DNA from 3 places in the Bacillus luti genome. Region 3 is predicted to be linked to each of the others. Evidence: riboswitches for the same ligand, from Rfam matches in the RefSeq annotation. Region 3 holds a riboswitch; each other region holds the start of a gene.

Region 1 (4,950 bases), 1.1 Mb from region 3:
ATTAAAATTTTACGAAGCGGAATTTTAGCAAGCAATAGTCCAATACACCCAATAAAACATAAAATTAACAATATACGAAAATCAAAAAACAAAAAGGTAAGTGTCATACAAAAAATAAATAAAAACAATTTTACTGCTCCATCCATACGATGAAAATATGTACTATGCACCTTCCTCACTCCTATTATTACAGAAATAAAGCTCTATAAACTTTTTTTGACATGAAACGCCGCTAAATGTAACAAGCTTGAATAAAGAACTCTCTCTTAAGTTAGCCCTTTGTAATATCTCTTGATCTCCTAATACAGCGGATACAGTATTATCAGCAATTATTTCTCCTTCATGTAGTACTATCGCTCGGTCTGCATATTCTAACGCTAGATTCATATCGTGCGTGATAAAAATAAATGAGATTCCTTTTTTAGCTAGGTTTTTAATAAACGACATGAACTGTTTATAATGATAATAATCTTGTCCAGCCGTCGGTTCATCTAATATGATGAGTTTTGGATTTGTTGTTAGTACAGTTGCAATAGTTAATCTCTTCTTTTGTCCGTAGCTTAATGCCTGAATTGGCCAATTACGAAATGGATATAAACCACAAATTTTTAACGCTTCTTCAGCTCTATTCTTAATTTCTTCCTTTGAAAATTTTTTTATTTTTAATGTAAATACAACTTCTTCTAAAACAGTCGGTTGCGTAATCATGTGATTTGGATTTTGCATTACATAACATATACTCTCCCCACGTTTACGAATAGACCAAGAATTAATAGTTACTCCATCTAACAAAATTTCTCCACCTTTTATTTTGTTTATTCCAATAAGGCTATTGGCTAATGTAGATTTCCCAGCTCCATTCTGGCCCAAAAGTGTTGCAATTTCTCCTTCATATATTGAAAAATTGACATTTTTTAATACGCTTTGATTATTAGGATACGCAAATGACAAATTTTTCACTTTAAACACTTCTTTATTTTTAGTAGTATCCATTACAAAAGTTTGCTTTTTCACCCACTCTTTTATAATGCCACTAATCCTTTCCTTTTGAAGATTTTCAAGTGGATATAGTAAGCCATTTTTACTATCGTAATGTAATTTCTTTAATGCTTCGATGTAAATAGGCTCTCTTAAGCTGATACGCGGTAATATATGTGACGCTAAAATCTCTTCTGGTGTTCCTATCGCGACAACTTCACCTTCATCAATTAAAATAATTTTATCTAAATCCAAATTTAAAATTTCTTCTATTCGATGTTCAATAATTACAATTGTTTTCTTATATTGCCTATGTATATCTTTAATAAGTTCAATCGTATGTAAGCTGCTTAGCGGATCTAAGTTTGCTAACGGTTCATCGAACAATAATATATCCGCATTTGTTGTTAGCAGACCTGCTAGAGAAACAGTTTGCTTTTGGCCTCCTGATAATTCATGTGGACTTTGTTTATGAGTACTATGCATCTTCACCTTTCTTAATGAATCCGAAACGATCTTTTTCATATCATCTTGATGTACACATTCATTTTCTAAATAAAATGCTACATCTTCTTCTACTGTCAAACCAATAAATTGAGCGTCTTGATCTTGCAAAATTGTTCCTACATGTTTACTCTGTTCAAAAATACTGCCTTTCCTCGGATCTTTACCAGCAATTGAAATGTTTCCTGTACTAATCCCTTCATATGAAAATGGGATTAGCCCATTAATACAATGAGCTAATGTTGATTTTCCTGAACCGCTTCGTCCAGCAATTAATACTTTTTCCCCAGGATATATATGAAAAGTAATGTCTTTTAATGTAGGCTGTGCAGCATGCCCGTATTGAAAGGTAAATTGTTCAAAAGAAATAATCGGTCGCATATTAACATCCCTACTTTTCAATTTTTAAATGTGTATGTCTCTTATTCGATTTAGCTAAGCCAATTGTAATTGGTAATCCAAGAACTAAAAATACAAGAACATCAGATATAGTCGCCCCTAGTACTTGTATAACAATTTTGTCAAACGGTTCTCCCATCACAACAATATCGAAGGCTCCAGCAAATATAATAGCAATGACAATACCAATTAACCCAGTAATGGCTAAATAAGAAATATCTCCCTTATTATATGTCCCGTTTTTCACACTAAAGCCAACTCTTTTTTGAATGAGCCCCATTGCAAAGCCGATAATGCCTGAACTAATAACCCATCCCCACCAAATACCGAATCCGGCGATTGTATCTGTTACGGTATGACCAATTAGTCCTATTAACAGTCCAGCAACGGGACCAAATAAAGCTCCAAAAACAGTTAAAATGGCTAATCCAGGTTTAATAAATGTATTCGGTGCAATAGTGAATCCCCAAAGTCCTAATATGCCATATAAGGCAGCTCCAATCCCAATTGCTACTACTAACTTTGTCGTTAATTTATTCATTACAATTCCCCTCTCATATTAGTCAGCTTTAATTACTCTATATTTATTTTGAAAATGAATTATGCATCGACACTCCCTTTCTGTACAACAAAAAATGACCTCTTGCATAAGAGGTCATTTTCTTTCACGTTCAAGAATCCTCTTATCTTTCAAAAAACACATCGTGTCCTCTGCGGAATTAGCACCTTCCTATGAATTTACATAGGGGTTGCTGAGGTTTCATAGGGCCGTTCCCTCCACCTCTCTGGATAAGTATTAATTTGTAATTCGTATTATGGCACTAAGAAGTATAAATTTCAACACTTTTCTAATTATTTTTATTTTTTGTTTAACAGTACGTTTAAATCATTGTATTCTTATCGGAATTATGAAATAATAAATTCAAAGTTGTTACAGGAGGAATGTATGATGAAAGTAATTGGTTTAATTGGTGGACTAAGTTGGGAATCTACATCACTATACTACAAACATATTAATACACTTACACTTTCTCAATATGATCAAAATGCGAAGCTTGTTCTATATAGTATGGACTTTGGTGAAGTAACTACTTTATTACAAAACCACCAATATGAAGAAGTGAAAAATGAATTAGTCGCAGTTGCAAAAAAGGTTGAAAAATCAGGAGCTGAATGTTTATTGATATGTTCAAATACGGTCCATTTATTTGCTGAAGAAGTAGAAAATGCAATCTCCATACCGCTTCTTCACATTGGTGATGTAAGTGCTAAAGAAATGGTAGAACAAAATATAAAGCGTATCGGACTATTGGGTACGAAACAAACGATGGAACAAGATTTCTATACATCACGACTAGCAAGTTATAACATTGAGACAATTATCCCTGATGACAAAGAAAGAGCATTTATCCATCATGTCATATTAAATGAATTAAGTAGAGGAATTATTTCAGAAACATCAAAAGAAAAGCTATTACAAATTACAAACTCATTAGTTCAAAATGGTGCGGAAGGTATACTACTCGGTTGTACTGAAATACCTTTGCTCATTTCCCAGAACGATCTAACAGTTCCTGTATTTGATACTGCTTTTTTACATGCAAATACTGCTGTGCAGTTCGCTAGATAATACAAGCATATAGGTGTGATCTCTATGTTTTATATTGTCCAAACTATTAATTTAATTATGGATCCATGACTGCAATTACTATATTACAAAATTAACATTAACAATCTTAATACACTTGCTACATTATGTTTATAAATAATCGATATCAATAAAAAAGCATCTACACAAGTAGATGCTTAGATGTGATAAGGAGTGTTCTGTGAGGTTAGGATAAGCTTTTCAGCTTGTCCTATGCTATCAATATATGATTTATTTTATAAAACGTGAATAGTTAATAGAATTATTTTATGCCTCTTTTCTAATTTATTCCTATATTAAAACGTCCCTAGTTTCTATACATACTAGAGACGATTCACATTTTTTAATTCTCTACTTTTGTCACTTCCCCAGTTAATCGCTTACTTTTCAATTCAAAATAAGCATCTAAAACTTCTTTACCAATATCAGAGTTAATACCAGATTTATCATTTATAACCCACGGTACAACAATAGAAAATGCTACTTCTGGATCATCATATGGGGCATATCCTGCTAATGTTAAGTTATAACATTCTCTACGATCCCCTTTCTCATTTCGCCCAATATCACTTTCTCCACCGTATACCGTTTGTGCGGTCCCTGTTTTACCAGCTGGTTTATACGGTGCTTTTTGGAACGCTCTTACTCCCGTTCCATCCCCTTCTTGGAATACCTTTCTAAATCCTTCTTTTACTTGATTTATATACTCCTCTTTCATATCTACTTTATTTAAAACGACTGGTTCTATTGAATGCATCACTTTACCAACTTCATCTTTTTGAACGGTTTGTTCTCTAATCTCTTGAACAATTTGCGGTTTCATTCGATAACCGCCATTTGCGATAGTTGAAATATATTGTGCAAGCTGAAGTGGTGTATACGTATCATATTGTCCAATCGAATAATCTAATAAGAAACCAGGCTGATTATCTTTTCTTCCAATTTGTCCCGTAGTTTCATTCGGCAAATCAATACCAGTTTGTACGCCTAGTCCAAATTGCCTGAAATAATACCTCATTTTATCAAAGTATTCTTGTTTAATATCTAGTGAACTATTTTTCACATAATCCACGCCGGCAATTTTTAATGCAATATTAAACATATAAACGTTTGAAGAAACTTGTAACGCTCTTTGATCGTCTATATTTCCAAACTCTTTCCAAGACTTCTTCTCCTTAGTACCTTTAAACTTCATAGGTGCATCATAAAAATGTGTTCCTGGAGTTATAGCATTTGTTTCAAACCCTGTTAACACTGTCGCACCTTTAACAGTTGATCCAAGCTCATATGAACTTGTCATCGTACCTAAAGCATAATCTTCCACCTCCATTTTTCCATCTTTTTCCACGATCTTTTTCCCAGCCATTGATAATACTTGGCCGTTTTTCGGATTCATCATTACAACGAAAGCGCGGTCTAAC
Region 2 (4,950 bases), 2.6 Mb from region 3:
TTGTAAAATGACATTTTTGGGTGAAAATTTCGATGCGTTTTAAAAATTGAAAGATATAGATATATTTGTAACACAATTTTATCATGATTTTCTTATTCTTTCAAATGAATATACTAAATTTTTAAAATAATATGACAAAGGAATTATAATGATATATATAGAATATAAAACAGGTTAAAAGAAAAGAAGCTGAATGTACTCAGCTTCTTTTTTTCATTTATGCATTTACGGGTTCTTCTACATAAGAAAGGGCATTTTCGAAATCGGATATTAAATCGTTAACATTTTCCAGGCCGACGGATAACCGAAGTAATGAATTGGAAATACCTCTTTCATCACGAGCTTCTTGCGACAGTGCTGCATGTGACATTTTAGCTGGATAGGAAAGGATCGATTCGACAGCTCCTAAACTAACCGCAAAGACCGGTAATTTTACTTTTGATAAAAATTGGCGGAGTGCATCTTCTGACTGCAAAGTAAATGATAAGACCGCTCCAGCTGACGTTGCTTGTGATTGCTGAATATCAAAACCAAGATGTGTTTGTAATCCTGGATAATAGACATTTTTAACTTTAGCGTGCTCTTGTAAATAATGTGCAATTTTATTGGCATTTGCAGCGGAATGTTCGAGACGTACATGCAATGTTTTTAGACCGCGAAGCACGAGAGAACAATCTTGTGGTCCTAAAATAGCACCGAATGCATTTTGTAAAAAACCAAGTTTTTGAGCGAGTTCGGCATCTTTTACAACCGCTAATCCGGCAGTAACATCACTATGACCAGCAATAAACTTTGTGGCACTATGAAGAACGACATCAGCGCCAAGGTCAAGTGGCTTCTGAAATAATGGTGTTAAAAATGTATTATCAACAAAAGTAAGAGCGCCAATAGATTTTGCGAGTTTAGAAACCTCGCGAATATCTGTCACTTTTAAAAGTGGGTTGGAAGGTGTTTCTACATAAAAGAGCTTCGTATTCGGTTTAATATTCTGCTTTATTTCTTCTAGATTGGTCATATCAACAAAGGTATGTGAAACACCGTATCGAGAGAGCACTTCAGTTATAATTCGGTAAGTGCCTCCATATACGTCTTCTGAAATAAGTACATGATCGCCTTGTGAAAGGAGGAGAAATGCAGTAGAAATTGCCGCAATGCCGGATGCAAAGGCGAATCCCTTTGTTCCGCTTTCTAGTAAAGCGATAATATCTTCAAGAGCTTCACGAGTTGGATTCCCGGATCGGCTATAGTCATATTTTCCAAATGTATCTACATCAAATTGGTGGAATGTTGATGTATTATAGATGGGAACGTTAACAGCTCCTGTTTGCGGGTCATGTTTATATTGGTTGTGCAGTAAGAGTGTATCTATAGAATAACTCATATTCTTACACCTTCTTTTACAAGTTTAATGGCTTGCTTTAAGTCTTGAATTAAATCGTTACTATTTTCAATACCGACGGAGAATCGAAGAAGACGATTGCACACACCGTTTGCTGTTCTGATTTCTTCAGGAATATCAGCATGTGTTTGTGTTGCTGGATATGTCATTAAACTTTCCACACCACCAAGACTTTCAGCAAATGTAATTAAGGATAAAGATTGTAAGAATGGATTAACCCAGGCTTCATCTTTAAGACGAAATGAAATCATACCGCCTCTTCCTGGATAAAATACATCTGTCACACCATCTTCATTGTTTAAATAAGCAACAACAGCTTTCGCATTTTCTTCATGTTGTCTCATGCGAAGCGCTAACGTTTTCATACCGCGAATTAATAGCCATGAGTCAAATGGGCTTAAGACAGCACCAGAGGCATTATGATAATGAGCGATTTCCTCACAAAGTTCCTTTCCTTTTGCAACGACAAGTCCGCTTAGTACATCGTTATGCCCACCTAAATATTTCGTTGCACTATGAAGTACGATGTCGGCACCTTCCGTTAATGGTTGCTGTATATACGGCGTGTAGAAGGTGTTGTCTACAATAAGGAGTAGTCCATGCCTTTTCGCTACAGTTGCGACAGCGGCAATATCAGTAACTTGCATTAATGGATTAGTTGGAGTTTCTATGAAAATAGCCTTCGTTTCAGTGGTGATAGCTTTTTCGATTTGTTTAATAGATTGTGTATTTACGTATCTACATCGAACATTCCACTTTTTTTCGTGCTCAGAGAATAATCGATAAGTGCCCCCGTATAAATCTTCGGATACAATAAGTTCGTCTCCAGAGCGGAATAAAGAAAGGACGAGGAGAACAGCAGCCATCCCTGAACTACAGGCATAACCTTGTTCGCCATATTCTAAGTCCGCGATTGCCTGTTCTAAAAGACCACGAGTTGGGTTACCAGTTCGTGAGTAGTCAAAACCAGTAGATTGACCAATCCCCTCGTGACGATAAGCGGTTGAGAAATAAACAGGTGGATTAACGGTTCCTGTTGTAGTTTCGCTACGATTTCCGATTTGTGCTAGTTTTGTTTCGATAGTTGACATGTAAAAATTCCTCCTTTTTAAATTAACAATTAAGTGAATATAAAGTGAAACTTTAATCAGTGAGGGATTCATCCCCACTGATTATCAGCCCTCACCGATCGGGCTTTTACGGGCAGTTCGATTCCAAGCTAACTTCTTTGTTCCAGCTGAATTTTGAGGTGGGAATCTTACTGCCCTCAAATAGCGGGGTAAAATAAAAAAAGCCTTCTAAGAAGAAGGCTTTCGGTTTGAATAGAGTCTTCTTCTCATCTGTCAAATCGTTCACAATTTGCTGGAATTAGCACCTTATTAACAAATGTTAATGGTTGCTGAGGCGTCATAGGGCCAGTCCCTCTACCTCTCTAGATAAGAAAGTTCGTATGAAATTTTATTATGGTTTTAACTTTACAACAAAAGATAATTGAATTGCAACTTTATTTTAAATAATTTTTATTTTTCCGCAAGTGTCATTGACTTTTGCATTTGTGCATGCTAAATTTATTAAAAAATTAACAAACATTGTTAAAAGGGGAACGCATTTCCTTTTAGCTACATAAATAAAATATATAGACAAACTCTTATTGAGAGCGGTGGAGGGAAAGGCCCTGTGAAACCCGGCAACCTTCAAACAATATGTTTGAAACGGTGCTAATACCTGCAAAACGAATGTTTTGCATAATAAGAGGAGGATCGATTATGTCCCCCTCTTCAAAGTGAAGAGGGGGTTTTTATATTGATAGAAATGAGGGAGATTCGTGAAATTACTAGATTTATTATCAAAAGGAACTGTAATAGGTGATGGTGCAGTTGGAACGTTATTGCATTCACATGGTTTGCAAAGTAGTTTTGAAGAATTGAATATATCAGATCCAGATTTAATTATATCGATTCATAAGCAATATGTAGCTGCTGGGGCAGATGTAATTCAAACAAATACGTACGGTGCAAATGAAGCGAAATTACGTATGTATGGTTTAGAAAATCAAGTTACTGAAATTAATAGAGCGGCAGTAAAACTGGCGAAAGCATCTGTAACAGAAAGAAATGCAATTTTAGGAACAATTGGTGGTATGAAACATATCGGAGCTGTTACAACGACCGATATGGAAAGGGAGTTTATGCTACTTGAGCAGGCAGGTGCTTTACTAGAGGAACAGGTTGATGGACTGCTATTAGAGACTTTCTATGATGAGTTTGAATTACTTCATGCTGTTAAGGTGTTACGAAAACAAACGAATATTCCCATTGTAGCTCAATTAGCGTTACATGAGGCAGGTACGACTCAAAATGGAAATGATGTAAATGAAATATTAAAACAGATTTTAGATTATGGTGCAAATGTTGTTGGATTGAATTGCCAACTAGGACCACTTCATATGACAGAAGCCTTGAAAATGATATCGATCCCTCAAAATGGTTACTTGTCAGCATATCCGAATGCAGGTCTTCCAAATTATGTGGAGGGGCGTTACGTATATGAGGGAAGTCCAGCTTATTTTGAAGCAATGGCACCGAAATTTATTGAGCAAGGTGTTCGGTTATTGGGTGGTTGTTGTGGTACGACTCCAGAACATATTGAAAGTATGAAGCGTGCTACTCTAAATGTTACACCTGTAATAGAAAAGGACACGATTCAAAGACCGAAAGTAGTTCATACACACGAGAAACGTTCGAAAGCCCACGTTACTCTAGCAGAGAAGGCAAAGAAACAAACGACAGTTGTAGTGGAATTAGATCCACCGAAAACGCTAGACACACAGCGGTTTTTTGAAGGGGCAAGAGCGCTGAAAAGAGCTGGAGCGGACGCTATTACTCTAGCAGATAATTCGTTAGCGTCGCCTCGCGTTTCGAATATGGCGATGGGTGCATTATTAACGAAGCATGATATTCCAGTATTGACGCATTTAACGTGTAGAGACCACAACGTCATTGGACTACAATCTCACTTACTAGGTTTATCGGCGTTAGGTATGGAAGAAGTGCTAGCTTTAACTGGTGATCCAGCACGTGTTGGTGATTTTCCAGGTGCCACTTCTGTATATGATTTGTCCTCTATTGAGCTCATTAAAATGATTAAAGAAATGAACGATGGACGTTCTATTTTAGGGAAATCAATTGGTCCAGCGACAAGGTTCTCGGTCGGAGGTGCGTTTAATCCGCATGTAAGGCATTTAAAAGCGGCAGTAAAACGAATGGAACGAAAAATAGATGCTGGAGCAGAATACTTTTTAACGCAGCCGATTTATGATGTTGCTTTAATTAAAGAAGTATATGAAGCGACAAAGCATTTGGAACAGCCTATTTTTATTGGAATTATGCCGTTAGTAAGTAAGCGGAATGCAGATTTTCTGCATTTTGAAGTGCCTGGTATTACTCTCCCAGAAGAGATAAGACAAAGAATGGATGGACATGAAACGAAAGAGGAAGCAATTGAGGAAGGAATCCGTATTTCACAAGAACTAATCGATGCGGCGATGAAAT
Region 3 (4,950 bases):
GTCTATTGATTGCGAATATTTTCCAACCAGGAAAAGGCGTAAATATGGAGCAGTTAACAAAGACAGATATTTCAAAATATACACATACGACAGAGCAAGTACAAAGTCATTCATTTGCAGATACATTTGTAAATATTGTTCCAACGAACATTATGAAGTCATTAGCTGACGGAGATATGCTTGCTATTATCTTCTTCTCTGTATTATTTGGTTTAGGTGTAGCGGCAATTGGTGAAAGAGGAAGACCAGTTCTTCAATTTTTCCAAGGTGTAGCTGATGCAATGTTTTACGTAACAAACCAAGTTATGAAATTTGCACCATTTGGTGTGTTTGCACTAATTGGAGTTACAGTTTCTACATTTGGTCTTTCTTCATTAATTCCATTAGGGAAATTATTAATTGTAGTATACGGAGCAATGATTTTCTTCGTTGTAGTCGTATTAGGACTTACGGCGAAAATATTTGGAATTAACATTTTCCAATTCTTTAAGATTTTAAAAGACGAACTGATCTTAGCATACTCTACAGCAAGTTCAGAAACAGTTTTACCGAAAATCATGGAGAAAATGGAAAAGTTCGGTTGTCCGAAAGCAATTACATCTTTCGTTATTCCGACAGGTTATTCATTTAACTTAGATGGATCAACTTTATATCAAGCAATTGCAGCTCTTTTCTTAGCGCAAATGTACGGTATTGATTTATCTATTACGCAACAAATTACATTATTACTTGTATTAATGGTTACATCAAAAGGTATCGCGGGTGTACCGGGCGTATCATTCGTTGTATTACTAGCAACACTTGGTACAGTAGGTATTCCAGCTGAAGGTTTAGCATTTATTGCAGGTATTGACCGTATTTTAGATATGGCTCGTACAGCAGTTAACGTTGTAGGTAACTCTTTAGCAGCTGTAGTTATGTCTAAGTGGGAAGGTCAATATGACGCTGAAAAAGGACAAGCTTATTTAAAAGAGATTTCTGAAAAGGGTCAAGCGGCTTAATTATAATATGAACAAGCCCTCACATAATATGTGGGGGCTTTTCTATATATAGAAGAGGAGCGGACGTAATGAAACGTAAATATGGGGATGGTTCTTCGTGGAAACGACTAATAGAGAAGGATTATATAGTGAAGCAAGTAGAAGAGGGTATGTTAGGAATACTGGACATACAGAAGGTGAGAGAACCGAGTTGTAAAGAATACGCAGGTAAAGAAATTTGTATTGCAGGGGATAAGTATACGTGGATTCAGTATTTCATAAATGGGAAGAACTTTGCCATAACAGCTATGCTAGATGATCAAAAAACATTAGTGCAATATTATATTGACGTAGCGAAAGAATATGAAATAGACGAGCGTGGTTTACCTTATTTTGATGATTTATATTTAGATGTAGTATTGTTACCGAATGGTGAGATCTATGTATTGGATGAAGACGAGTTAGAGGATGCTTATAAAATTGGTGATATTACAAAGGAAGAATATGAGTTAGCTTGGCATACAACAAAATGGATAATAGCAGCTATAAAAAATAATGAATTTTATTGGATTTCAATATTGGATGAAGAAATTGAAAAGTGGAAATGATTGCTGTATTCGCGTTTTTGTATAATTACCAAAAAAATCTATACAAAAAATAATTGACTTTTGTTTTGTAAGCGAGTAAAGTTAGGAAAGAAATTATTATTAAAAAATAAATACGAAACCTTCTTATAAAGAGAGGCGGAGGGACTGGCCCTACGATGCCTCGGCAGCGGACTCGATTTCAGAGTGCTGTGCCAAATCCAGCAAGCATGTGCTTGAAAGATGAGAAGAGTGTTTCTTATAGATGTATAAGACCTCTTCTCATTGGAAGAGGTCTTTTGTTATTCATTAGAAAAAAGGTTGAAACTAGGGAGAGATGGTACTTTGAAAGAAACGAGAGGAAATGGTGTAGCTTTATTACCGCTTGGGATATTTTTGGCGCTATTTATTGGTTCTGGAATTATTACAGGTGATTTCTATAAATTGCCGATACTTGTAGCGATTTCAATTGCTGTAGGAATCGCTTTAGCGATGAATCGTAAAGAAAGCTTTAATGTGAAAGTAGAGCGCTTTGCTAAAGGTGCAGGAAATCCAGATATTATGATTATGGTATTAATTTTTGTACTTGCAGGTGCGTTTTCTGAAACAGCTAAAGGAATGGGCGGAGTAGATTCAACTGTTAATTTAGCGTTATCTATTTTGCCACCAGGATTTATCGTAGCTGGAATTTTTATTATTGGGGCATTTATTTCATTAGCGATGGGAACTTCGATGGGAACCATTGCAGCGTTAGCACCAATTGCTGTAGGTATTAGTGGGCAAACTGATATCTCAATTGCACTTACGATGGCGACCGTTGTTGGCGGTGCGATGTTTGGTGATAATTTATCGTTTATTTCAGATACAACAATCGCAGCTGTTCGTTCACAAGGAACAGAAATGAAAGATAAGTTTAAGACGAACTTTTTAATTGTATTACCGGCTGCGATTATTACGATTGTACTATTAGTAATCATCACTTTAGGAAGCGATACGCAAGTTAAAGCTCATAGTTTTGACTGGATAAAGATTTTACCGTATGCAGGAGTACTTATTACAGCGTTACTTGGCTGGAATGTACTTATTGTGTTAACAGGTGGAACTGTACTATCTGGTGCTATCGGCCTTATAGATGGAAGTTACACGTTAGAGAGTTTCTTTAAAAGTGTAACGACAGGAATGGGCGGTATGATGGAGTTAGTATTACTTGCTATTTTAATTGGTGGTATGGTCGAACTGATTCAATATAATGGTGGTATTCAATATTTAATGAATCTTTTAACACGTAACATTCGCTCAAAAAAAGGTGCAGAGTTCGGTATTGCTGGCTTAGTGAGTATGACGAATATGTGTACAGCGAATAATACGATTTCTATTATCTTTACAGGGCCGCTTGCGAAAAACATTGCAGATCAATACGAAATTGATCCACGTAAATCAGCGAGTGTATTAGATCTCTTTTCTTGTTGTGTGCAAGGCTTAATTCCGTACGGTGCTCAAATGTTAACTGCGGCAGGATTTGCTGCGTTATCTCCGATTGAATTGTTACCATATGCATTTTATCCAATTTTAGTAGGGGTATGCGGGATTGTTTCGATTTTGATTGGATTTCCAAGATTTTCGAAAGTAGCTGAGAAAAAAGAGTATCATAAAACAGCTTAATTTAATATGAAAGTTACCGTTATGTATTGAAAACGCGCAGAGAATATTCTCTGCGCGTTTTTTTTTATGTAAAGGGCTGAATTCAACTCAGTCTTAAGTCTGAGTCAAAAACGGTTCTTAAGCTCGTTATGGAAAGATGAAAAAATAGTTAAGATAAGAGTATCAAATCGAAGGGAGGCAAGCACAAGATGAAACAATTTCTAGCGTTTATCGCGGCCGGTATTTTGGCTCTAATTGCTCTTGGTAGTCTTGCTGGTATTGTAGGATTCGCAATCGGAGCAGGAGTTGTGTACTGGAGCTACAAATCATTTGTGCGAGCACAATCATTTTTTGGAAAGTTAGCTTGGGGTATTGTCGGTTTAATCGGCTTGTCAATTGCCCTATCACATTCACCAGCATTAATCGGTATCGCTGCTTTAATAGTTTTATACTATGGATACCGTGAGTGGAAAAAAGAAAAAGATGTAGTTGTTGACGCTGCTCCAGAAAGTTCTAAACCATATAGCAACTTTGAAGATGAGTGGAACAAGTTAATGAAAAACTAAAACAATAAACCAAATCATAAATAAAGTAGAAGAGAGGAAGATTTATAATGAAACAATCTTTATTCGGACGTGTACGCGATGCAATTTTAGCTGATTTTCATAACGTGTTAGATGAGAAGGAAAGAAAAAATCCAATTGCTATGTTAAACCAATATTTACGCGATAGTGAGCGTGAAATAACAAAAATTGAGAAGTTAATTCAGCGTCATAAAACATTAAAATCTAACTTCGCTCGTGAGCTTGAGCAAGCACGCTATTTCGTTAATAAAAGATCAAAGCAAGCTGTTATTGCTCAAGAAGCAGGCGAATTACAATTGCACGAGCGTGCGTTAGAAGAGGTAGCTTATTATGAAGGGCAAGTAACTCGATTAGAAGAAATGTATGCAGGTGTTGTAGAGCAAATTGATGAATTAGAGCGCCGTCTTTCTGAAATGAAAAATAAATTAAAAGAAATGCACGCAAAGCGTATGGAACTAATGGCTCGTGAAAATATGGCACATGCAAATCGTCGTATGAATACAGCGATGCATAAAATGGATGAGAATAATCCGTTCTTACGATTTGAAGAAATTGAAGATCATATTCGCGACTTAGAAACTCGTATGAATGATGAGCATGAACGTGACACATTTGATATGAAAATTGCAAAGCTTGAGCGTGAAATGAAAGAAAAAAGTGAAGTGTCGTTAACGAAGGAAGTAACAAAATAATTGTAGTATATTATAAAACAGGCTTATGATATAGTGATAGGAGAAAAGGTGTTGGAAAGCAATGCCTTTTCTTCTATGTATATGTAACGAAGAGGGGAGGAGCTGAAATGAAAAAGCACTTTTCAAAAACGCAATTAATGGGGATGCTCCTCATCATATTTGGATTCGGTCTTTTTCTTGATATGATACTTGGACATTTTGAACCAGGTGGTTTAATTTTTGCATTTATTATGATTATGTTTGGAAGGCATTATCGTAAGAAAAATCGTTATGTTAGGGGAAATGTATTTTTATTTGTTGGCGGCATCGTACTTTTATTCTTTTTATTCTCATCAGCAGCCTTTGTACTCGTAGTATTTGCTTGTTTAGCTTTAATTGGTTATCAACTGATTCAGCAAGGGCAGCAGCAAAAAGCAATGAAGGTTGAAATTAAAGAAAAAGGATATATAGATGAAGAGAAGCAAATATA

Evidence for each region. Region 3 has a riboswitch for S-adenosylmethionine ahead of EUC40_RS18795 (Na+/H+ antiporter NhaC family protein). Riboswitches for the same ligand answer to the same signal wherever they lie in the genome.
Region 1: it holds a riboswitch for S-adenosylmethionine, as region 3 does, so the genes downstream of both, EUC40_RS13585 (ECF-type riboflavin transporter substrate-binding protein) here and EUC40_RS18795 (Na+/H+ antiporter NhaC family protein) in region 3, are expected to answer to the same signal.
Region 2: it holds a riboswitch for S-adenosylmethionine, as region 3 does, so the genes downstream of both, EUC40_RS05790 (bifunctional homocysteine S-methyltransferase/methylenetetrahydrofolate reductase) here and EUC40_RS18795 (Na+/H+ antiporter NhaC family protein) in region 3, are expected to answer to the same signal.

What each region holds. Positions count from the first base shown of each region.
Region 1 covers NZ_CP040336.1:2,644,970-2,649,919, forward strand. The annotation lists gene EUC40_RS13575 (energy-coupling factor transporter transmembrane component T family protein) at 1-170, opposite strand, end outside; gene EUC40_RS13580 (ABC transporter ATP-binding protein) at 163-1,863, opposite strand; gene EUC40_RS13585 (ECF-type riboflavin transporter substrate-binding protein) at 1,874-2,422, opposite strand; SAM riboswitch class I at 2,562-2,677, opposite strand; gene EUC40_RS13590 (aspartate/glutamate racemase family protein) at 2,828-3,511, shown strand; gene EUC40_RS13595 (peptidoglycan D,D-transpeptidase FtsI family protein) at 3,873-4,950, opposite strand, start outside.
Region 2 covers NZ_CP040336.1:1,120,863-1,125,812, forward strand. The annotation lists gene metC (cystathionine beta-lyase) at 218-1,381, opposite strand; gene metI (cystathionine gamma-synthase/O-acetylhomoserine thiolyase) at 1,378-2,490, opposite strand; SAM riboswitch class I at 2,733-2,842, opposite strand; SAM riboswitch class I at 3,045-3,154, shown strand; gene EUC40_RS05790 (bifunctional homocysteine S-methyltransferase/methylenetetrahydrofolate reductase) at 3,225-4,950, shown strand, end outside.
Region 3 covers NZ_CP040336.1:3,707,758-3,712,707, reverse strand. The annotation lists gene gltP (glutamate/aspartate:proton symporter GltP) at 1-1,001, shown strand, start outside; gene EUC40_RS18800 (ribonuclease FAU-1 family protein) at 1,070-1,588, shown strand; SAM riboswitch class I at 1,709-1,814, shown strand; gene EUC40_RS18795 (Na+/H+ antiporter NhaC family protein) at 1,910-3,226, shown strand; gene EUC40_RS18790 (lmo0954 family membrane protein) at 3,415-3,771, shown strand; gene EUC40_RS18785 (PspA/IM30 family protein) at 3,819-4,481, shown strand; gene liaF (cell wall-active antibiotics response protein LiaF) at 4,589-4,950, shown strand, end outside.